DNA from 2 places in the Pseudarthrobacter sp. AB1 genome. Region 2 is predicted to be linked to the other one. Evidence: predicted binding sites of a transcription regulator. Region 2 holds the regulator's gene; the other holds the start of a gene.
What was found. Region 2 encodes Rex, which represses fermentation and respiration genes when NADH is low (regulators of the CRP and FNR family bind a similar motif). Its sites were predicted from a motif close to CTTGTGAANNNNTTCACAAG; they were not measured.

Region 1: DAD99_RS16890 (glyceraldehyde-3-phosphate dehydrogenase) is a predicted target of Rex. The motif match lies at 5,653-5,672, and genes of this name have one in related genera.

The regions. Positions count from the first base shown of each region.
Region 1 covers NZ_PZKO01000060.1:13,275-24,833, reverse strand. The annotation lists gene mptB (polyprenol phosphomannose-dependent alpha 1,6 mannosyltransferase MptB) at 1-1,059, opposite strand, end outside; gene orn (oligoribonuclease) at 1,223-1,852, shown strand; tRNA gene DAD99_RS16910 (tRNA-His) at 1,980-2,052, shown strand; gene def (peptide deformylase) at 2,169-2,741, shown strand; gene DAD99_RS16900 (HNH endonuclease family protein) at 2,751-3,548, opposite strand; gene DAD99_RS16895 (hypothetical protein) at 3,674-3,877, opposite strand; gene DAD99_RS16890 (glyceraldehyde-3-phosphate dehydrogenase) at 3,956-5,434, opposite strand; RNA gene rnpB (RNase P RNA component class A) at 5,703-6,089, opposite strand; gene DAD99_RS16880 (YaaA family protein) at 6,147-6,953, shown strand; gene DAD99_RS16875 (zinc ribbon domain-containing protein) at 6,972-7,727, opposite strand; gene DAD99_RS16870 (Nif3-like dinuclear metal center hexameric protein) at 7,850-8,773, opposite strand; gene msrA (peptide-methionine (S)-S-oxide reductase MsrA) at 8,873-9,397, shown strand; gene cysK (cysteine synthase A) at 9,463-10,398, shown strand; gene epsC (serine O-acetyltransferase EpsC) at 10,438-11,022, shown strand; gene DAD99_RS16850 (oxidoreductase) at 11,038-11,559, opposite strand, start outside.
Region 2 covers NZ_PZKO01000047.1:10,078-21,636, forward strand. The annotation lists gene DAD99_RS12190 (acetylxylan esterase) at 1-908, shown strand, start outside; gene DAD99_RS12195 (3-deoxy-7-phosphoheptulonate synthase) at 1,203-2,309, shown strand; gene DAD99_RS12200 (helix-turn-helix domain-containing protein) at 2,453-2,665, shown strand; gene DAD99_RS12205 (30S ribosomal protein bS22) at 2,823-2,921, shown strand; gene DAD99_RS12210 (HAD family phosphatase) at 3,037-3,855, opposite strand; gene DAD99_RS12215 (glutaredoxin family protein) at 3,941-4,195, shown strand; gene DAD99_RS12220 (redox-sensing transcriptional repressor Rex) at 4,287-5,030, shown strand; gene DAD99_RS12225 (hypothetical protein) at 5,088-5,879, opposite strand; gene DAD99_RS21725 (hypothetical protein) at 6,126-6,842, opposite strand; gene DAD99_RS12235 (YceI family protein) at 6,949-7,497, opposite strand; gene DAD99_RS12240 (histidine phosphatase family protein) at 7,698-8,378, shown strand; gene DAD99_RS12245 (TlpA disulfide reductase family protein) at 8,383-9,015, shown strand; gene DAD99_RS12250 (cytochrome c biogenesis protein CcdA) at 9,031-9,786, shown strand; gene DAD99_RS12255 (cytochrome c biogenesis protein ResB) at 9,786-11,528, shown strand; gene ccsB (c-type cytochrome biogenesis protein CcsB) at 11,528-11,559, shown strand, end outside.

The DNA.
Region 1 (11,559 bases), on a different contig from region 2:
GCCCACCGGCGCGTACCAGATAAAGAGGCTGCCTGGGGCCGACAGCCCGTTGATCCAGCCGAAACCGAACCCATTGACCAGGCTCAGGCCATACAGAATGGCAAGGCTGAGCCCTCCTGTCAGTCCCCAGAACATGAATTTCCGCGGCCAGCCGGCGTTCTTGCCTGCCCAGATCAGGCCGATGAACGGCAGGAAAACGATGGTGATGGGCTTGACGGCGATGGAAAGGGTGACCAGGACTATACCCAGCACCACGCGCCTGGTGGCCGCGTAATACAGTCCGGCGAGGGCCAACCCGATCATGAGGGCATCGTTGTGGACGCTGGCGATGAAGTTGGTGAGGAACAGCGGGTTGGCGGCGGTGAGCCACACTGCGCGGTGTGGGTTGACGCCGTGAAGCTCGGCCAGCTTGGGCACATAGATAACGCAGAGGACCACGCCGAACAGCGCAACGAGCCTGAAAAGCATCACGCTGGCCTCGGGCTGGACGTTGGTGGACCAGACCACAAACTGCTCAATCCACAGAAACAGCTGGCCGTACGGCACGGGAGCTTCAGTCCACTGTTTGTCGGCGCCAAGCTGGAAATAGTTGGACAGCGCCGAGATGCCGTTTTCGTAGGGGTTGAATCCCTCCACCATCAGCCTGCCCTGACCAATGTAGGCATACACGTCGCGGCTGAAAAGCGGGACGGTGAACATCAACGGCAGGCCCCATGCTGCGATGGCCTGCAGCGTTGCCTTTCGCGCGGCCGGCCCCCACACGCGGATCCGTTGGCCGAGCCTTAGCCAGGAGCGGACCAGGAGCATGCCGCCCACCGCGACCAGCACGATCGCCAGGGCAACACCGATGGCCTCCGTGCGCATCCAGATAAAGATCGGTACCCGGCGGAGTTCGGAAACGGGAGCCAGCCAGCCGACGCCGAGGGATCCGAGCACCATCAGGACCGAGCCGACAAGACCGGCAAGAATGGGGGACCTTGCGTTATCCACTTCTGCCTCTGCAGGCTCCAGGATCACGCTGGCGGCCATCTCCCCCGTTGCAGGCACAGGCGCCGTCATCTCAGGATCGTCCAATCTCTTTACACTCGGCGCTCCAACCCCGCGGGGCGGCAGTGGCAGCCCGGGTCGCGCAGGCACATCACAGCGGCAAAATCCTCGCCCCCATGTACCCGAAATCCTAGCATCGGACGGTTGCGCCGGAGCTAAACGGTAGGCTGGTCCGGTGCCTATATCTAACGAACGCATCGTCTGGATCGACTGCGAAATGACCGGCCTGGACATCAAGAACGACGCCCTGATCGAGGTGGCGGCGCTGGTGACGGACTCAGAGCTCAACATTCTCGGGGACGGTGTGGACGTGGTGATCAAGCCCGAGGACGCTGCCCTCGCCCAGATGAACGACTTCGTCAGGGATATGCACACCCGGTCCGGGCTGCTCAAGGAACTGCCGCACGGCAAGACCATGGCCGAGGCCGAAGCCGCCGTGATGGAGTACATCGAAAAGTGGGTGCCGGACCCGCGCAAGGCACCGCTGGGCGGCAACTCCGTGGGGACAGACCGCGTCTTCCTCTCCCGCGACATGCCGGCCGTTGTGGAGCACCTCCACTACCGCGTGATCGATGTGAGCACCATCAAGGAACTCTCCCGCCGCTGGTTCGCCCGGGCTTACTTCCAGTCCCCCGCCAAGAGGGGCGGGCACCGCGCCCTGGGGGACATCCAGGATTCCATCGACGAGCTCCGCTACTACCGCGAGTCGGTTTTTGTTCCGGCTCCCGGACCTGACAGCGCCACTGCCCGCAAAGTCGCCCAGCGCATCACTGCCACGCCTGGCACAGGTACCCCAGAAGAGTAATCTGCACCACATTTGGTGGAATTTTTCGCAAAAACCCTAAAAGTGGCACAAGCAGCCTTCGCCAGCAGGTAAGCTATTTGAGTTGCCTTTCCAGAGCACCGGATGTCCGGGAATCTGTGGGCACATGGTGGGCTTAGCTCAGTTGGCAGAGCGCCTGGTTGTGGTCCAGGAGGTCGCGGGTTCAACCCCCGTAGCTCACCCTCATAGGGCGGCAGTAAATGCTGTTCAGTTGGAGGCCGTACCGGATATCCGGTACGGCCTCCATTTTTTTGCATAAACGCCGGCGTCACGCCGCACGCACGAAGGGCCGCCTGAGATGACAGTTCTGCCAATCACCGTCTGGGGAGAACCGGTGCTGCACCGCCGCGCCGCTGAGGTGGAGGTGTTCGACGACGGGCTGCGCACCCTGATCGCGGACATGCTTGAAACCAACGATGCTGCCAACGGCGTCGGCCTGGCCGCGCCGCAGGTTGGAGTTGGCAAGAGAATTTTCGTTTACAAGTACGCCAATGACGACGGCGCCCCGCCCATCGGAGTCCTGGTTAACCCGGTGCTGACCCTGTCCAAGATCTCTGGCGCACTGCCGGACCCCGAAGAAGAGGAAGAGGGCTGCCTCTCCTTCCCCGGCGGCGCCTACCCGCTCAAGCGTGCAGAGTGGGCGAGGGTGGAAGGCTTTGACGGCTACGGGCAGCCCGTTGAGTTCGAAGCGACGGGATGGTTCGCCCGGGTGATCCAGCACGAGTACGACCACCTGGACGGAAAGCTTTACGTCAACCGGCTGATGGACCGCTATGCACGGAAGGCCATGAAACTGGCCAGGAAGAGCGGCTGGGGCGTGCCCGGGCTGACCTGGATGCCCGGCGTGGATCCGGACCCGTTCGGCCACTGAGCCGACGCATTAACGGGCGCTGATGGTTGGCTGGTCCGGGCAGGAGTCCAGGACGCGCTTCATCGCGTCCTTCTCCGGCTGCGTGACCCACAGTTCATAGGACGCCTTCACCGAGATCTGGCGGGCAACATAGTGGCAGCGGAAGTTCTTGTTCTTTGGCAGCCAGGTAGCAGCGTCGCTTGCGCTCTTCTGCTGGTTGGCGGGACCGTCCGCGGCGATGAGGTTCAGCGGATCGTTGGCCAGGCTCTGGCGCTGCTGCGAATTCAGCCCCTGTGCGCCTTTCTGCCACGCGTCTCCGAGCGCCACAACGTGGTCGATCTGGATTTCCTTGCTGCTTTCCGCACCGCGCCGGAACTCCACGGCTTTCCCCGTGTACGGCTCCTGGATGGCACCCGACGCTACCCTGCATTTGGACCCCTCCGTGAAGCCCACGGCGGTCAAATCCCTGCGAAGGATGTCGTTGCGGGTGTCGCAGCCGTTCCGGTCCACGTCCAGCCAGGCCTGCCCGAAGGCCTCCCGCTGGTAGTTGTCCCTGGGAGCCCTGCCCTTGACGGGCAGCCCCTCAAGGGCGTCCAGGGCACTCCCCTGCGGCACAGCGTGGACCGGCACCACGGGCTTCATCCAGGTCCCGTCGAAAACGGGCGCCTCACTGGGCCCTGCGATGGCTGGTTCCGCCGCTGCGAACTGGCCCGCAGTGAAAAACCATCCCGCGGAGCCGGCTGCAGCCAGGGTCAGCACGGCCAGCAGGACCCAGGCCTGCCTCGAGCGGCGGCGGGCGCTGCGGTAGGCACGCCAGCTGACGGTCATGGGTAATCAGCTCTACCGGAAATGTAACGCACCAAAAGAGCCTAGGTCACCCCACCGACACCCAAGCGGTTATCCACAACGGGGAGGACAAGTGGACCGGGCATCCCGCCCACTGCTGAGGCCGGCTATTGCTCCCGGGCTACACGGCGCAGGTCTTCTTCGGCAACCTGGAGGAGCCCTTCGAGCTGCCGCACCCGGTCGTCACCGACATCGCCGGAAGCCCGGGACCTGCGCGCCTGGTCCAGGAGCCGGATCGCTTCTTTGTGGTTGGCCTTGGCGACGTCGAGGGCGTGTTCAAGGGTGGTCTCGTGGAGAGTTTCGTTATCCATGCCACCAGTGTGATCCCGATTCCCGGCTGATTCCAGCAAATCAGCCGGGAATGTCGGGCGGCCAGCCCGGCAACCGGCCTAGACGGCGATTGCTGCCAACGCCGCAGCGGCTTCCTTGGCGGGGAACGCCGGCGGGTTGACTCCGGCCATCTCTTCCATAACCCGGACTACCTGGCAGCTGTAACCGAATTCATTGTCGTACCAGACGTAAAGAATCAGGTTCTTGCCGTTGGAGATGGTGGCGAGGCCGTCCACGATGCCGGCACGGCGTGAGCCAACAAAGTCCGTGGAAACAACCTCGGGCGAATCGATGTAGTCAATCTGCTTGCGGAGGTCCGAATGCAGGGACATCTGGCGCAGATAGTCGTTCACCTCATCCTTGGTGGTTCCGCTCTCCAGGCTCAGGTTCAGAATGGCCAGCGAAACGTCCGGTGTGGGGACGCGGATTGAGCTGCCGGTGAGCTTGCCCAGCAGCTCGGGCAGCGCCTTCGCCACAGCAGTGGCCGCTCCGGTTTCGGTGATAACCATGTTCAGCGCGGCGGAGCGGCCGCGGCGGTCGCCCTTGTGGAAGTTGTCGATCAGGTTCTGGTCGTTGGTGAAGGAGTGGACGGTTTCAACGTGCCCGTGGATCACGCCGAACTTGTCGTTGATGGCCTTCAGGACCGGGGTGATGGCGTTCGTGGTGCAGGACGCTGCGGACACGATCTGGTCCGTGTCCTCGATGCTGCGGTGGTTAATACCGTGCACGATGTTCTTCAGGTCGCCCTTGCCCGGCGCCGTCAGGAGAACCCGCGCAACGCCCTTGCTCTGCAGGTGCTGGGACAGGCCTTCGGCGTCGCGCCAGCGGCCCGTGTTGTCCACCACCAGGGCGTTGTGGATGCCGTAGGCGGTGTAGTCGATCGTGGCAGGATTGTCCGAGTAGATGACCTGGACCTGTACACCGTTCGCCGTAATGGTGTTGGCAGCCTCATCCACCCGGATGGTTCCCTCGAAGGAACCGTGGACCGAGTCGCGGCGCAGGAGGCTGGCGCGCTTGGTGAGGTCCTTGTCCGAGCCGCGGCGCACCACGATGGCGCGCAGGCGCAGGCCGTGGCCGCCACCGGCCTTTTCGATCAGGAGGCGCGCCAGCAGGCGGCCGATCCGGCCAAAACCGTACAGCACAACGTCGGTGCTGGTGCGGTCATCGCCACCACGCTTGCCAACTACCTCGGCAAGCTCGGCGCGGAGGAACTCTTCCAGGGTGGCGCCGTCGCCTTCCGCCTTGAACTTCTCCGCCAGTCGGGCGACGTCGATGGCCGCCGCACCCAGCTCCAGCTGAGCCAGGATGTTCAGCAGCGGTGCGGTCTCTTCGAGCAGGAGCTCGGTGTTGCTCATGCGGCGGGCGAACCGGTGCGCCTTGAGGATGTTCATGGTGGATTTGTTGATCAGGCTCCGGCCATGAATGCTGGTCACCACGTTGTTTTCGCGGTACAGCCGGCCAATCACCGGAATCATGGCCTCGGCGAGAGCCTCCCGGCCCATCCACGTATCAAGACAAGAATCTGACGTCTGGCTCACAGAACTACCTTCCTCGGTTCAGCCGCATACGTCGTCGTACGCGGTTGGCGGCCACCTGATGATGTCCAGGGGCTCTGGCACCGGCAGGATGCGGTCCATCCCGGGTGCCGTGGAGAAGCGCAAAGAAAAGCCACCGGCTGCGAACGCAGACCCGGCGGCAGAACTCCTACGTTCGCTCTCCATTCTAGGCTGGAGCAGACCGGCGGACCGCCGCCACCAGCGTGAAATCACTCACATACGGGGCGGGTCCGTGCCCGGCGGGAGGTGTTGGATGGGTTGACCGATACGCCGGGTTCTGTGCTCCCGTGCCGTTACCAGCGCGGGAGTAGCGGCCATCCATCTACGGACGCCGTTGCCGACGCCCTCCAGCGGCCTACCCGGACACTCGGGCGGGCAGCCCTCAAACGTGTCCTGTCTGGCCTTGCTCCGGGTGGGGTTTACCTAGCCTTCCCGGTCACCCGGGAAGCTGGTGGTCTCTTACACCACCGTTTCACCCTTACCTGTTGAGCTTCCGTTGCCGGAAGACGCAGGCGGTCTGTTCTCTGTGGCACTGGCCTGCGGGTTACCCCGAGTGGGCGTTACCCACCACCCTGCCCTGCGGAGCCCGGACGTTCCTCGAGCCACTTGCGTGACGCGCGGCCGCCTGGTCAACCCATCCGCAGCCCAGTCTACCGCCGGCAGGAGGCCACGCCGTCGCCGGTAAGATCGTACGGTGCTGATTCTGCTTCCCCCCTCCGAAGGCAAGACCCCCGCAGTCCGCGGATCCGCCGTCGACTGGCCGTCACTGAGCTTTCCCGAACTCAACACCTATCGGGCCAAAGTCCTGGAGGCGCTGGGGACGGTCAGCGCACATGAGGATGCCCTCGCGCTGCTGGGCGTCGGCGCATCGCTGCAGGACGACGTCGAACGCAACACCCGGCTCCACGCCGAACCGGCCGCCCCGGCACACCAGATCTATTCCGGCGTTCTGTACGACGCCCTCGGCTACAAAACCCTGACGCCGACGCAGCGGCGGAAGGCCGATGTATCCGTGCTGGTGATCTCGGCGCTATGGGGCGCCATCCGCTTCGCGGACAGTGTGCCCGCCTACCGGCTGTCGATGGGAACGGCACTGCCCGACGTCGGCCGCCTCGCCTCGTTCTGGAAGCCTCAGATTTCGGCGGCCCTCGCGGAGTCGGCGTCCGGGCATCTGCTCGTGGACTGCCGCTCCAGCACCTATGCCGCCGCCTGGACACCGCCGCCGGCTCAGACGGTGGCCGTCAATGTTTTTACTGAGGTCAATGGCGTGCGCAAGGTGGTCAGCCACTTCGCCAAGCACACCCGCGGCGAGCTGGCGCGGCACCTGCTGGCCCGGCGCGGCAATGCCCCGCTGACTCCGGGGCAGCTACTGAAGGCCACGCGCGAAAAATGGGACGCCGAGCTGGTGGATGGTTCAGTGCGGAAACCGCATGCCCTGAACATCATCCTGCCCAACCCGGTAGCACAAACAGTCGCTCTGAGCGTTCACAACGGCAGTTAGAGCGCCCCATATGGGCTGTTAGTTAGCTGGGGCGGGAGTGTTCCACTCAGCGGAGCGCACCAGGATGGCACCCGAATCCGGGCAGAACACAATGTCGTCTTCGGAGGCGGCCTTGATCTCGGCGAGGTCCCCGGGACTCAGCTTCATTCCGGAGGCCTCAGAGGTGCCGTGGAACAACCGGGCGGCGCCCACGCCCCGCTTTGCCAGCGTCTTTTCGTAGATAGCCAGCATCCCGGCATCGAGTCCTTCAGCGAACGCGGCGCGCTTGCCGCGGACAATGGTCGCTTCAGCAGCCACTTCGGCCAGGGCTTCATCGAGTTCGGCGCGGATGCCGCCGAAGGAGCCCTGGACGTTATCCACGATGAGCTGCTGGGCAGCCTGACGCTCGCGCAGCGAATCCAGGCGTTCCAGGACTTCCAGCTCCACGTCTTCAAGGTCGGAGCGGCGCTTGTTGAGGGACGCGATGTCCTTCTGCAGGGCCACCAGGTCCTTTGACAGCCCCGTCCCGCTGTTGAGCCGCGCTTCGTCGCGTTCGATGCGGGAGGCGACCTGCTCGACGTCGGCCTCGGCGCGCTTCAGCTCGGCTTCGGCGTCGTGGACGGCCATCTTGGCAGCGCCGAGTTCGCCGTTGGCGACGGACAGGGCCGATTGCAGGTCCTCGATCCGGGGATCGGTTTCCAGGGCGCGGCGGCGGTTGGACAGGGACCTGAGCTTTGCGTCCAGCCCCTGCAGTTCGAGCAACTTCAACTGTTCCGCCGGTGCTGCCTTGGCCACTATTTACCTCCGCTAAATCCAATCCGGCCGAAGCCGGGCACCGTATCGGCGCTTTATAGACTCTAGCGCCTGGCGTGCTCCCCTGCCTCGCTAGCTCGCCTGGGGCCCCTCGCCCGCACGGCTTAGCCCGGAGTCAGAATGAAGTCCCACGGATCGCTGTTGGTGGTGCTTACCTGGATCTCGACGTCGTGGCCCTGATCGGCTAGCACATTGCCCAGCGCCGACGCCGCAGCAGGCAGCCACAGCCATTCGCTGGCAAAGTGCGAAACGTCAATCAGGTAGGGCCGGCCGTTCACTGCCGCTTCACGGGCTTCGGACGCCGGATGATGGCGGAGGTCGGCGGTGACATAGACGTCGGCGTTGTTGGCCCGCACCTCATTGAACAGCGAATCCCCCGCGCCCCCGCACACCGCAATGCGCCGCACCAGCCCGTCCTTGTCCCCGGACACACGGACTCCGCCGGCCACCGACGGCAGGATGCCGAACACCCGGGCAGCGAAATCGCCCAGGCTCATCACGTCCGCCAGATCACCCACACGTCCGATGCCTTCCTCGGGCAGTCCGTTCGCGGCCACCGTCAGCGGGACAACGCCCTCAAGTCCCAGCGCATCGGCCAGGACGTCGGAAACGCCCCCGACGGCGGAATCACCGTTGGTATGGACGGTCAGCAGTGCGGTTCCGGACTCGATAAGGCGGTGGATAGCCTGCCCTTTGGCAGTGGTGGCCGCCACGGACGTGACGCCTTTGAGGAGCAACGGGTGATGGGTAATCAGGAGCTCGGCACCCCATTCCACGGCTTCCTCGATCACCGTAAGCGTCGGATCAACGGCGAACATCACCCTTGTCACGGGCGCTGACGGGTGCCCGGCCACCAGCCCCACTTCGTCCCAGTTTTCGGCCAGCGACTCGGGCCAGAGTTCCTCAACCGCCAGCAGCACCTGCCCCAGCGTGGGAGCAGCCGGACCAGCCGCTGCAGCGTCCGCCCCGGTAAGGGTGCCGTCGTCGTGCTTGTCCGCATCTCTGACGCCGATGTCTGCAGGTTCCATAGTCTCAGTTTTACCCCATCGGTCCGTTTGCCCCGCATATTTCAAACTCTCGTAGGGTGGTCAGGGAATCATCTGGCGCGCTCAACCATTGAAGAGGTCATGAAAACTTTTGTTCTTGGCGGGGGCTGCTTCTGGTGCCTCGACGCCGTCTACCAAATAACCAAAGGGGTCACGTCGGTGATTTCCGGGTACACGGGCGGCCATGACCCTCAGCCGGACTACTACTCCGTCTGTGGCGGAACCACTGGCCACGCTGAAGTCGTGGCGGTCACTTTCGACGAATCCGTCATCCCGGCTGAGGTCATCCTGGACATGTTCTTCGCGCTGCACGATCCCACAACGCTCAATCGCCAGGGGTACGACGTGGGCACGCAGTACCGGTCGTCAATGTTCTATGAGACCACCGAAGAGAAGATCCTGTTCGAGGAGGCGATCGACCGGAACCAGGCTCTCTGGTCCCATCCGATCGTTACGGAGGTCAGCCGGCTCCCCCGCTTCCATGTCGCGGAGGACTTTCACCAGGACTACTACGCCAAGTATCCCGAGCAGGGATACTGCCAGGTGATCATCAATCCCAAGCTCGCCAAGGCCAGGAAATATTACTCTGCGTGGCTTAATGCTTAGCAGCGCCCGCTCAGCCATCGTTAGGCTGACCTCAGCATTCACACTTGAGAGATAGGCATATCTACATGGCACGGATCTATGACGATGTAACGCAGTTGGTCGGCGGCACTCCGCTGGTCCGCCTGAACCGGTTAACCGAGGGCCTGGGCGCGACTGTGGCGGTCAAGCTTGAGTTCTACAACCCGGCCAACAGCGTCAAGGACCGCATCGGAGTGGCCATCGTTGACGCCGCCGAGAAGTCGGGCGCCCTCAAGCCCGGCGGCACCATCGTTGAAGGCACCTCCGGCAACACCGGCATCGCCCTTGCCATGGTGGGTGCGGCCCGCGGTTACAAGGTCATCCTGACCATGCCCGAGACCATGTCCACCGAACGCCGCGTTATGCTGCGGGCGTTCGGCGCCGAGATTGTCCTGACCCCGGGTTCCGAGGGCATGCGCGGCGCCGTGGAAAAGGCCCAGGAAATCGTGGCCAACACGGAAAACTCCATCTGGGCCCAGCAGTTCGCCAACGAGGCCAACCCTGAGATCCACCGCACCACCACCGCCGAGGAAATCTGGTCCGACACCGACGGCAAGGTGGACATCTTCGTCGCCGGAATCGGCACCGGCGGAACCGTCACCGGCGTCGGCCAGGTTCTGAAGGAGCGCAATCCTGAGGTCCAGATTGTCGCCATCGAACCGAAGGACTCCGCCATCCTGAACGGCGGCGCTCCCGGGCCGCACAAGATCCAGGGCATCGGCGCGAACTTCATCCCGGAAATCCTGGACACCAACGTCTACGACGAAGTCCTGGATGCCACCCTGGAGGACTCCGTCCGGGTCGCCCGTGAACTCGGCGTCAAAGAAGGCATCCTCGGCGGCATCTCCTCCGGTGCCATCGTCTGGGGGGCCCTGGAACTGGCCAAGCGTCCGGAGAATGCCGGCAAGCTGATCGTCGCGGTTGTCTGCGACTTCGGTGAGCGTTACATCTCCACCGTGCTCTATGACGACATCCGCGGCTGATCAGCCCGTTGTCGCCCCGTTTCCTGTAGAAAGAACTTTGTGGGCTTTTTCGCAAGACTGAAGGAAGATCTCGACGCCGCCCGGTCACACGACCCGGCGGCTCGAGGTTCTTTTGAGAACTTTTTCGCCTATTCCGGGCTGCATGCCATCTGGATCCACCGGCTGACGCACCATATGTGGCAAACCCCGGGACTGCGGTTCCCGGCGCGGCTGGTGTCGCAGCTGGGCCGCTTCCTGACCGGAATCGAGATCCATCCCGGCGCCACGATCGGCCGGCGTTTCTTCATCGACCACGGCATGGGTGTGGTCATCGGCGAAACCGCCGAGATCGGCGAAGACGTGATGATTTATCACGGCGTCACGCTGGGCGGCCGCTCGCTGGCCAAGGTCAAGCGCCATCCCACCATCGAGGACCGGGTCACCATCGGCGCCGGAGCCAAGGTCCTGGGACCTATCACCATCGGCCGGGACAGCGCCGTGGGCGCCAACGCCGTGGTGGTCAAGGACGCGCCGCCGGAATCGATTGTGACCGGCGTGCCGGCCAAGTGGCGCCACCGTGATGCCCAGCGCGAAACCAAGCCCGCCGTGGATCCGGCCGAGTACGACATCGAATACCGGATCTGATCCGTCACTGCAGCCTTACCCGGCGACACGCTTCAGGACTGCCGTGACCACTGCATCATAGAGCCGGTCCGGCAGGACGCGCCGAAGGCCAAGAATGGCCGCCGCTCCCCTGCCCACCGGGTACCGGGTGCGGGGACGGGCGGCCGTGGCCGCGTGCAGGACAGCCGCCGCAATCACCGCCGGCTGCGTGGACGTTTCAGGCCTGTCCGTGGAGGCCAGGACGTGCGCCATGTGCCGTGCCTGTGCGGCATACGGCCCCTCGCCGCTGCTGGCCAGCAGCCCGTCAGCGGAAATCCGGCCCCACTCGCTGAGCGTACTTGCCGGTTCGATGATGGCTACCTCGACGCCGTGCGGCTTGAGTTCCAGCCGCAGTGCATCGCTCATGCCCTCAACGGCGAACTTCGTGGCGTGGTACCAAGCGCCGAGGGGTTCGTAGAATTTTCCGCCGATGGACGAGATGTTGATGATCCTGCCCCGTCCCGCACTCCGCATGGCCGGCAGGACCAGCTGCGTCATCCTGGCGAGGCCAAAGACGTT
Region 2 (11,559 bases):
GGACGTTCCCGCTCAACGCAACATTCGAGCTGGTGGAGAACCATTTGGCGGTCATCGACACGTTCGACGTCACGTTCAACGGCTACGGCGGCTCGCCGATCAAGGGCTGGCTGCACCTCCCGGCGAACCGTAGCGCCGGAACCCCGCTGCCGGTCGTTGTGCAGTACATCGGCTACTCGGGCGGCCGCGGCCTGGTCAATCAGGACACCAAATGGGCGCAGGCCGGCTATGCGCATTTCATCATGGACACCCGAGGCCAGGGCTACGGCGGGATCCTCGGCGAGACGGCGGATCCGCACCCGTCAGCAGGCGAAGTGGCCTACGCGGGCCTCATGACCAGGGGTGCAGGCAGCCGCGAGGACTACTACTACCGCCGCGTGTACGTGGACGCGTTCCGTGCGGTGGAAGCGGCGCAGTCCCATCCGGAGGTGGATCCGTCGCGCGTGGTCCTGGCCGGCGTCAGCCAGGGCGGCGGCATCGCGGTGGCGGTTGCCGGGCTGGTGGCGGGAAGGCTCGACGGCGTCATCGCCGCGCTGCCCGACGTCCCCTTTTTGCAGGACTTTCCCAGGTCCATCGATATCGCGGCCCGCGGCCCCTATCCGGAAATTACGGCTTTCCTGGGCAGGCACCGGGACCGGTATGAGCCGATGCTCGCGGTCCTGAACTATTTTGACGGCGTTAACCTGGCCAGGGCAGCCACCGTGCCTGCCCTGTACTCGGTGGCGCAGATGGACGATGTGTGCCCGCCGTCCACGGTGTTCGCCAGCTTCAATGCCTACGGCGGCGACTCCGCGGCACTATCCTCGGCGCAAAAGCAGATCGAGGTCTACCGGTTCAACAACCACGAGGGCGGCCAGGAGCACCACTGGATCAGGCAGCTGCAGTACCTCCGCAGGCTCCTGGGCTGACGCCGTGCGAGCTGGCAGATATGGACGTTTCCAGAGGGATTCGGGGGAGGTAGCTGCCAATTGGCGCAACGTGACGGCCGCGATTTTGCGGCCGTCGCAGCACACGGTTATGGTGTGCCTATGACAAACCGTTGGTATGCGTATTTTTCGTTGGCTCTGGAGGAGCCCGCGTCTAACTGACACGCATCCATCTTCCTTCAGAGCCAACAGGGCAGAGATCATTCTCTGCCCTTCGCCATTTCTCCGGCGGGTTCTGATCTGGGCCCGCTTTCCTATCTGGAACAGGACCCGAACATGAGCACCGCGACAGCCACTCCCGCAAAATCCACGTCCAATCTGCGTGTCAGCGAATTCACGCCGCTGCCCACGCCCCAGGAGCTCATCGCCGAGCTGCCCATGGACGCCCGGGTAACGGACGTCGTCGAGCGTGGCCGCGACGAAGTCCGGGCCATCATGGACGGTGTGGACGACAGGCTGCTGGTCATCGTAGGCCCCTGCTCCATCCACGACCCCAAGGCCGGACTGGAATACGCCCGCCGGCTGGTCAGCCAGGCAGAAAAGCACCGAGACGACCTCCTGATCGTGATGCGCACCTACTTCGAGAAGCCCCGCACAACGGTGGGCTGGAAGGGCCTGATCAACGATCCGCGCCTGGACGGCAGTCACGACATGGTCACGGGGCTCCGGACCGCCAGGGAGTTCCTGCAGCAGGTCACCGCGCTGGGACTGCCCACCGCCACCGAATTCCTGGAGCCGATCAGCCCCCAGTACATGGCGGACCTGATCTCCTGGGGAGCCATCGGGGCCCGCACCACCGAAAGCCAGATCCACCGCCAGCTGGCCTCCGGGCTCTCCATGCCCATCGGATTCAAGAACGGGACCGACGGCGACCTCCAGGTCGCGCTCGACGCCTGCGGCGCCGCCGCTGCCGCCCAGGCCTTCCTGGGGATCGATGGTGACGGCCGGGCCGCGCTGGTGGCCACCGCCGGCAACCCGGACACCCACGTCATCCTCCGCGGCGGACGTAAGGGACCCAACTACTCAGTGGCCGACGTCGAAAGCGCCTCCGCCAAGCTCGCCGGGAAGGGGCTCAACCCCCGGCTGATCGTGGACGCCAGCCACGCCAACAGCGGCAAGAGCCACCACCGGCAGGCGGAAGTGGCATTGGAAATCGGTGCGCAGCTGGAGGACGGCGGCCAGGCGGCACAGGCCATCGCGGGCGTCATGCTGGAGAGCTTCCTGGTGGGCGGTGCCCAGAACCTGGATGTCACGGAGCACGCGGCGGGCCGGGCGGAGCTGGTCTACGGTCAGAGCGTCACGGACGCGTGCATGGATTGGGACGTATCCGTTTCGGTCCTCGATCAGCTCGCGGCGTCCGCCCGGAAGCGGCGGACCGCTTAATGATTGCCCGGATGACTTTCACTACAGCCCCATGAACCTCTAGAGTATCTAACACATGGTTGGTGGATGGCTCAGCATCGGCACACCGCAAATGAAACACAGCTGGGGTTACCGTCGTCATCCATCAGCAAAGGAATAGCGAAATGTCCGCAGAACAGAACTTCTCGAACGCGAAGTTCCTGACCGTCGCCGAAGTGGCCGAGGTCATGCGCGTCTCCAAGATGACCGTTTACCGGTTGGTCCATTCAGGCGAAATGCCCGCGGTGCGTTTCGGCCGGTCGTACCGGGTGCCGGAAAACGCCGTCGAGCAGTACCTTAAGGGTGCTGTGGTGGACGGACACACCGAAACCGCCTGAGCATTACCTGCGGTCAGTGGGCATCGCCAAGAAGCGGTACCCTGTTAAGGAACGTTTTACGTCATTGTAAGAATCTGTCAGTTGTTTCAGTTCTGTAGCTCTGTCCACGGACCTTTTCCATCAGACAGGTACTGCATCTAGTTTGTGAGGAACTTTCGTGGGTTCAGTTATTAAGAAGCGTCGCAAGCGTATGGCCAAGAAGAAGCACCGCAAGTTGCTTCGTAAGACCCGTCACCAGCGCCGTAATAAGAAGTAGAGATACTTCAACAAGCGTGAAAATGCCCGTTGCCTTCCCGGCAGCGGGCATTTTTTTGCGTGTGAGGGGCAGCCATGCGCTCGTACGCGAGGCACAGCAGCTGGCGGCCCGGTTCCTAAATGCGGGGGCCGCGCATCCGGGAGTATCCGCGCCAGAGCCCGTACACGGCGCCGCCGGCGGTTGCTGCCTTGAGGCCCAAGGTGGCAGCGCGTCGGCCGGAACGGAAGTCGTAGACTGGCCAGTTGTTGTCCCGTGCGTGGCGGCGGAGCCTGGCATCGGGGTTGATGGCTACCGGGTGCCCTACCAGGGTCAGCAGCGGAATGTCGTTGTATGAGTCGCTGTAGGCCCAGCACCGCTTCAGGTCCAGGCCTTCGGCGTCTGCCAGTTCCCGGACGGCCACAGCCTTCGCTGCACCGTGCAGGATGTCGCCCACCAGGCGGCCGGTGTACATGCCGTCGGCAACCTCGCCAACCGTGCCCAGGGCTCCTGTCAGGCCCAGCCTAGTGGAAATGACCGTGGCGACCTCAATGGGGGTGCCGGTGACCAGCCAGACCCGCCGGCCCACGCGGAGGTGCTGCTGCGCCAGTGCCTTGGCGCCGGGCCAGATCCTGGACGCGATCATTTCGTCGTAGACCTCTTCGCCCAAGACCTTGACGTCTTCCACTGTGATGCCGGCAACGAGGGTGAGGGCAGAATCGCGGACAGCGTGGACGTCGTCCATGTTCTCGCCGCGCGCCACAAATTTAAACTGCTTCCACGCGAACCCTGCAGCCTGCGTCAGCGTAAAGGCGCCGCGTTGGTGCATCTTGCGGGCAACGTGGAAAAGGCTGGCGCCCTTCATGAGGGTGTTATCGACGTCGAAAAAGGCGGCTTCGCCGGTCTGCATCAACGCATCCGGCTGGGTCACCACAGCGACGTACTTCTCCTCGGGCATGTCCACGAGTCTAGTCAATACTCAGCGGCCAGGATTTCAGCGCCAGTGCCAGTGCCTCTGCCGTGAAGGGCGTTACGGTTAATGCATGGCAAAACCCGAGGTAGTCCTTATCACCAAAGCAGACTGCCACCTGTGCGCAGCCGCGCGCGACGCCGTCGGACGCGTTACTGCGTTGCTGGGACTCGGGTGGACGGAACAGCAGGTGGACGAACTGCCGGAACTGCGTGAGCAGTATGCGGAGGAAATTCCCGTGGTCCTGGTGGATGGCATCCAGCGCGATTTCTGGAAAATCGACGAAGCCCGGCTGGAGCGCGTCCTTCAACGCGCCATGGCCCAATAGGAAAGCGGGCCTCGCAGAATGACACAGGCTTTGTTGGCACCAGCGGCGGGGCTCTAGAGTGGAGTCACGACGCGATGGGACGGAGGGGATAGTGACATCACTGGATTCATCTCCCCAGGCTGTCCAAGGTGCAGGGCCTGACCACAGTACGCAGCCTGTCCACGGGGCACAGCCTGCCCCCGGCACAGAGGCCGCCAAACAGATCCCGCCCGCAGCCGTGGCTCGGCTGACCATCTACCTGCGCGCCCTTAACACGCTGTTGTCGGACGGCGTCGAACGGGTATCTTCGGAATCCCTGGCGGAAGCATCGGGCGTGAGCTCGTCAACTCTCCGCAAGGACCTCTCTTATGTGGGCTCCTACGGCACGCGTGGCGTGGGCTACGAAGTGCAGTACCTGAGCCGTCACATCTCCGCGGCCCTGGGGCTGACCCACGACTGGAAGGTCGCCATTGTTGGCGCGGGTAACCTCGGCAAAGCCCTGGCCCGCTATGGCGGCTTCGAGTCCCGCGGTTTTGACGTGGTGGCCATTTTCGACGCCGACCAGATGGTGGTGGGCAACGAGGTGGGCTGGCTGCGGGTCAGCGACGCCGCGTACATGGAGGCGGTGCTGCAGCGGACGGGCGCCAATATGGTGGTCCTGGCGCTTCCGGCCACCGTGGCGCAGGCCGTGTGCGACCGCGTGGTGGCCGCCGGCGTCCACAGCATCCTCAGCTTCGCCCCCGTCATGCTCCAGGTCCCCGAGGGCGTGAACCTCCGCAAAGTGGACATGGCCACCGAGCTGCAGATCCTCGCCTATCATGCACAACGGGCGCAGACCCCGGGCCAGTCCGCCTAGTTTCGTTGGCGGTTGGTGGGGTCCACGCCCATTAGGGTGTGGATTCGACTTGCGGTGCTACTGGCCGTAGGGGTTGCCAGGCGTGCTGCCCGGGGCGCCGTACGGGCTGCCGAATGCCTGCTGCTTGCGGAAATAGGGCGCCGCCGCCGGCAGGTAGAGCAGCACGATGGCCGCGATCCCCGCCAGCGTCCCCAGGGTTCCGATGCTCGGTGCGCCGAAGAGGCCGACAACGGACAGCGCCGCGAAAACGGTACCGAGGATGCGGGCCCAGTTCTTGCCTTTCCGGACGAAGAACGCCACGAGTGCGTACAACCCCGCACCGATAATCGCGAAGACTACGAGCGATCCGGCAAGGATGCCCTTAAAGTCTTCGTAGCTGAAGTCAGCAGGGGTGGCGCCGCTGCTGCGCATGGCGTCGTCGAACGCGTTCCGGATCTGAGGATCGTCAAGCATGCCGATGCCCATCAGCAGGCTGATGACGTACACAACACCCGCGCCGATCAGCAGCCAGAACGAGATATTGACCAGCCGGGGAACCCCGTTGGATCCGGTGGCCTGCGGCTGTTCGGACGGGTACTGCGCGTAGGGGGACTGTCCGTACGGCTGCTGGCCATAGGGCGGAGGTGTGGGCTGGCCGAACTGCGGCGGGGTGTTCTGCCCAAACTGCGGGGCGTTCTGCCCGTACTGCGGCGGGGTGTTCTGCCCAAACTGCGGGGCGTTCTGCCCGTACTGGGGCGCCGGGGGAGTCTGCTGGCCATACTGCGGGGCGTTCTCGCCGTATCGGGGCGCTGGCGGCTGGTTGCCGGGCTCGGGCTCGTTTGGGACGGGAGGCGGGACAGGCGTGCTCATGAGCGGTCCTTTGCAGGTCGGATGTCAGTTCGGCTGCTGGGTGCAGTCCAACTGGCCTGCCCCCAGTACGGCTTAGTTCCCACCGTACCCCCGGCGAATGCCGCGGGGGATCATTCCAGAGAGGTATTCGGGCGGAACTCAGCCTGGTTCGTTCAGGACCTTGTTTTCAGGGGATCTTCGTGTGCGCGGCTGTCTATCCACGTTCCTCAACGCCCATAACAGCCCGTGCCGCCGGGTGAGATGCGTCTACGCGCGTCCCTTGACGGAGTTGAACCAGGCCTGCGAGTTCGGCAGCCACATCAGGACGGTTGCCGCGGCGGAGATGAGGAAGCCCAGCCAGTTGTTGCCGATCCCGCTGCCGCCGCCCACACTGCCGCCGATCACGGCGAGCACCAGTGAAACGCCGGCGACGATCGTGAGGGCCAGTCGGGCCCACTCCTTGCCCTCCTTCATCTTCAGGACCAGGACAATCTGGGCCGCGGCCAGGGCGAGGGCCACCAGGACGAGAAGGAGGAGCACAGCAGCCAGCCCGGGTGCCACAACGAACAACGCCAGCGTGCCCAGCACGCCAAACAGGCCGCCAAGGACTCCCAGCATGCCGCCGATGAGCCAGATCCAGTACGAGACCTTCAGCTCGGTGGGCAGCCCGGTCACGCTGAACATGCCGGAGAAACCGCCCTTGGGCATAACGTCATTGAAGCTGTGGGGGCCGTCGGTGGGCATCGCAAATTGGAAGCCGCCCGGTTGGCCCGGCTGGTTGTACGGCTGGCCCGTCTGGCCGGGCTGCGGGTAGGCCGGGCCCGGCTGCGGGTAACCCTGCGGAGGCTGGTAGCCGGCGGGCGGAACGTTGCTGGCCGGAGGAGCGCTGCCGGCAGGAGGCGGCGTGACAGGCGGCTGGGCACCGGGCTGCTCAGAGCCGGGCTGCTGGGGCTGCTGGGGCTGTGGTACGTCATTGTTGCTCATGGGTCTCACTGTAGACCGCAGGTCCGCCGGTATCCAGGGGACAAAACAAAGCACCCCGGCCGCCAGATTCCGGGGAAGGGCGGCCGGGGTGCTTCAGGATGAAAAACTATGCTGCGGGTGCGATGAACGCGAGCTCCAGGTTGATGGCAACCTTGTCGCTGACCAGCACGCCGCCGGCTTCCAGTACGGCATTCCAGGTCAGGCCAAAGTCCTTGCGGCTGATGGTGGTTTCAGCGGAGACGCCGGCGCGGGTCATGCCGAACGGGTCCACAGCCACGCCGTTGAACTCGGTCTCGAGGGCAACGGGGCGGGTGACGCCCTTGATGGTGAGGTCACCGGTCAGCTCGTAGCTGTTGCCCTTGGCCACGAGGCCGTTGGAGACGAAGGAGATTTCCGGGAAGGCCTCGACGTCGAAGAAGTCTTCGCCGCGGACGTGGCCGTCGCGGTTGATATCGCCGGAGTCGAAGCTGGCGGTCTGGATGGTGGCGCTGACCTTGGAATCGGCTACGTTGTCGGCGAGGTCCAGGGTTGCCGCTGCATCCTTGAACTGGCCGCGGACCTTGCTGATGCCTGCGTGCCGGACGGTGAAGGCGATCTCGCTGTGCGAGTTGTCGAGGGTCCAGGTGCCGGTGGTGACGTCTGCGGGAAGAGTCATGGTGTTTCTCCTTGGGTTTGTCGGGGGTACTTCCGGATAGCTTGACGCTTCATCTGTTGAATCCTCAACTATCCGCTGCATCCAGTATAAACATGCATTTGCATGTTTTGTTCCCGGTTCCGGAACATTTTTCCAAAAAATGAGTTCTACTGGATGTAGAAGATTTCGGATCGCACGCCATCTTTGAGAAACTGGTAAACATGCCCCAATCCACTGTCCATCTGCTCCGCCATGGCGAGGTCCACAATCCTGACCGCGTTCTCTACGGCAGGCTGCCCGAATTCCACCTCTCCGAGCTGGGTCGGGAAATGGCGCAGATGCTCGCCGACCACTTCGCCGAACGTGCCGCGCGCGGGGCCAGGATCGTCTATCTCGCGGCGTCGCCGCTGGTCAGGGCGCAGGAAACAGCCGCTCCCACGGCTGAGGCGCTTGGCCTGGACATCAACACGGACGGCCGCATCATCGAAGCGGAAAACTACTTCCAGGGCATGAAGGTCACCAAGGCCGAGCTCCGGAAGCCCAAGCACTGGCCGCACCTGGTCAACCCGTTCCGGCCGTCCTGGGGCGAACCGTATAAGGCACAGGCCGCGCGCGTCAGGGCAGCTGTTGAGGACGCCCGGCTCCGAGCCATCGAACTGGCCGCAGGGGACTACGGCACCGACGGCCCCGAAGCCATCATGGTCAGCCACCAGCTCCCCATCTGGGCCACCCGCCTCAGCGCCGAGGGCAAGCCGCTGTGGCATGACCCGCGCAAACGCGAGTGCACTCTGACGTCCATAACCTCCCTGATGTTCGACGAAGACGGCTCGCTCCTGCGTGTTGAGTACAGTGAGCCCGCTGCCGCGCTCCTTCCCGGCGCCGCCAGCACCCCCGGAGCCTGACGTGATGGACAACCGGAGAACATCCCGCTCAACGGCCAGCACCGCATCCCGCCGCGCCGTGCTCGCTGCCGGCGGCGCCGCCCTTGCCGCCCTGACCCTGGGGCTGTCCGCCTGTGCGCAGGAGGACGCCCTTGCCAAGCAGGCCAAAGCCGGCGACAACAAGAACTACGTTGCCGGGGACGGCTCGGTGACCGAGTTCACCGCGGCGGACCGCAAGGCCGCCGTCGCCATTAACGGCACGCTGTTCAACGGCACCCAAGTAGCCTCCGCGGACTTCCAGGGCAAGGTGACGGTCCTGAACTTCTGGTTCGCCGCCTGCGCACCCTGTCGGGTGGAGGCACCCATCCTGGAAGAGCTGCACCAGGACTTCAAGGACCAGGGCGTGCAGTTCTTCGGCGTGAACCTCCGCGACGAAAAAGGCACCGCAGAGGCCTTCGACAAGACGTTCAACCTGACCTACCCCAGCTTCGATGACAAGAACGGCAGCGTGCTCCTGGCGGTCTCCGGCCTGGTCCCGCCGGGAGCGGTCCCCACAACGCTGGTCCTGGACAAGCAGGGCCGCGTGGCCTCGCGCGTGCTGGGCGAAGTCCAGAAGGGCACCCTTAAAGCCCTCATCACCGCAGCCGTGGCAGAGTAGCGGCGGCCCCGGACCGTGAACAGCCCCTTCGCCGAAACCATCCTTAGTGGCTCGCTCCTGCTTGCCATCCCCGTGGCGCTGCTCGCCGGCCTGGTGTCCTTCCTGTCGCCGTGCGTGCTGCCCCTGGTGCCCGGCTACCTCGGATACGTCACCGGCCTGAGCGGCGTAGACCTGGAGAAGCAGAAACGTGGCCGGATGCTTGCGGGCATCGGGCTTTTTGTGCTGGGATTCTCGGTGATTTTCGTCCTGCTGGGCGGCGCGTTCGGCCAGCTGGGCACGCTCATCACCGGCTCGCAGAATGCCTGGATCACCCAACTGCTGGGCGTCCTCGTCATCCTCATGGGTGTGGTGTTTATGGGCGGGTTCGGCTGGCTGCAGCGCGATGCGAAGATCCACGCCAAGCCGCCGGCCGGCCTGTGGGGCGCACCGTTGCTGGGCCTCACGTTTGGACTCGGCTGGGCCCCGTGCATCGGGCCCACCTACTCCGCCGTCCAGCTCCTGAGCCTGTCCGGCGGTTCATCCGCAGCCAAGGGTGCCTTCCTGGCGTTTGTCTACAGCCTGGGCCTGGGCATCCCGTTCCTGCTGATCGCATTGGCGGTCCGGCGCGGCATGGGCGTGATGTCCTTCTTCCGCACGCACCGCTTGGCCATCCAGCGGATCGGCGGCGGGATCCTGGTGGTGCTGGGCCTGCTGATGGCCAGCGGCGTCTGGGGCGCCTGGGTCACCGAATTGCAGTACTGGTTCCAAACCGATGTGAAGTTGCCGATCTGATGAGCGAGCGCGTGAAAGCAAACAAAAAGTCCGCGGCCCCCGTTGACGCCGCCAAAACTGAGGCGGCGCTGCCGGTCCTGGGGCCGGTGGAGATGATGCGGTGGGCCTGGACCCAGCTGACCAGCATGCGCACGGCGCTGTTCCTGTTGCTCCTCCTGGCCGTTGCTGCGGTGCCCGGGTCCCTGTTCCCGCAGCGCCCGGCCAACCCGTCCATCGTGACGCAGTACATCAAGGGCAACCCGGACTACGGGAAGCTGCTGGACACCCTGCAGCTCTACGACGTCTACTCCTCGGCCTGGTTTTCGGCCATCTACATCCTGCTGTTCATCTCGCTGATCGGCTGCGTGGTCCCGCGCGCCATCGCCCACTACAGGGCCATGCGCTCCCAGCCGCCGCGGACCCCCAAACGTCTCTCCCGCCTCCCCGAGTACGGCACCCTGGTGGTTCCCGCCGACGCCGGCCTCCCGGCGTCGGACGCCATCCGCAGTGCCGCCGGAGTGCTGAAGAAGCGCGGCTACCGCGTTGACGTGAGGGACGACGACGGCGCGCGGCCGTCGTTGGGCGCCGAGCGCGGCTTCGCCAAGGAAGTGGGGAACCTGGTGTTCCACACGTCGCTGATCGGCGTGTTGGTGTCCGTGGCCGTGGGCGGCCTGTTCGGCTACAGCGGCCAGCGCATCCTGGTGGAGGGCGACACCTTCGTGAACACCCTGGTGGGCTACGACCAGTTCACCCCCGGCACCAACTTCCAATCCAGCCAGCTGCAGCCGTACTCCATCCAGCTGGACAAATTCGACGTCTTGTTTGACCGCGAATCACCAGGCAAAATCGGTCAGCCCATCGACTTCAACGCCGAAGTCACCACGCGGGAAACCCCGGACTCGCCTGCCAAGCAGGAAGTCCTGAAGGTCAACGATCCCGTGACCCTGGGCGGCACCAGCATCTACCTCACCGGCAACGGCTACGCGCCGGTGGTGACCATCCGCGACGGCGCCGGCAACGTGGCCATGCAGGGTCCCGTGGTGGCGAAACTCCAGGGTGACAACTACTACTCGTCCCTGGTGATCAAGGTCCCGGACGCCCGGCCCGAACAGCTTGGCTTCGTGGGGTTCTTCCTGCCCACCGCGTTTGTCACCGACGAGGGCGTGTCCTTCAGCGGCGATCCGGACCTGTTCAACCCGCGGCTGACTCTCAACTCCTACTTCGGTGACCTCGGCCTGGACGCCGGCTCCCCGCAGAACGTCTTCGAACTGGACGTCAGTGACCTCACGCCGCTGAACGCCCGCAACCTGGACGCCGGCGGCATCACCCTGGCGCCGGGCAGCACCTATAACCTGCCGGACGGCAAGGGCAGCATCAGCTTTGACAGCGTGAAGCGGTATGTGGGCGTGGACATCCACCACAACCCGGGCCAGCTGTACGCCCTGATATTCGCGCTGCTGGCCGTGGGCGGCCTGATCGTCTCGCTCTACGTCAACCGGCGCCGCGTCTGGGTCCGGACCGGAACCCACGAGGATGGCCGGACCATGGTGGAGTATGGCCTGCTTGCCCGCGGTGAGGACCACCGGCTCGCCGCGGAGGCGGCTGTCATCCGGAAGCTGCTGTCTGAAGAGTGGCAGCTCGAGGATCCCGATTCCCACGCTGATTCCAGCGTCACCCAGCAAACTCCCAGCCGCCAGGGCGATAATGGCGCAGTCCCGCTCACCTCCCCAGCTGGCCCCAACGGGCCGAAAAAGGACCAGTAATGCCGTTCGCCATCAACGAAACCATGGGCCA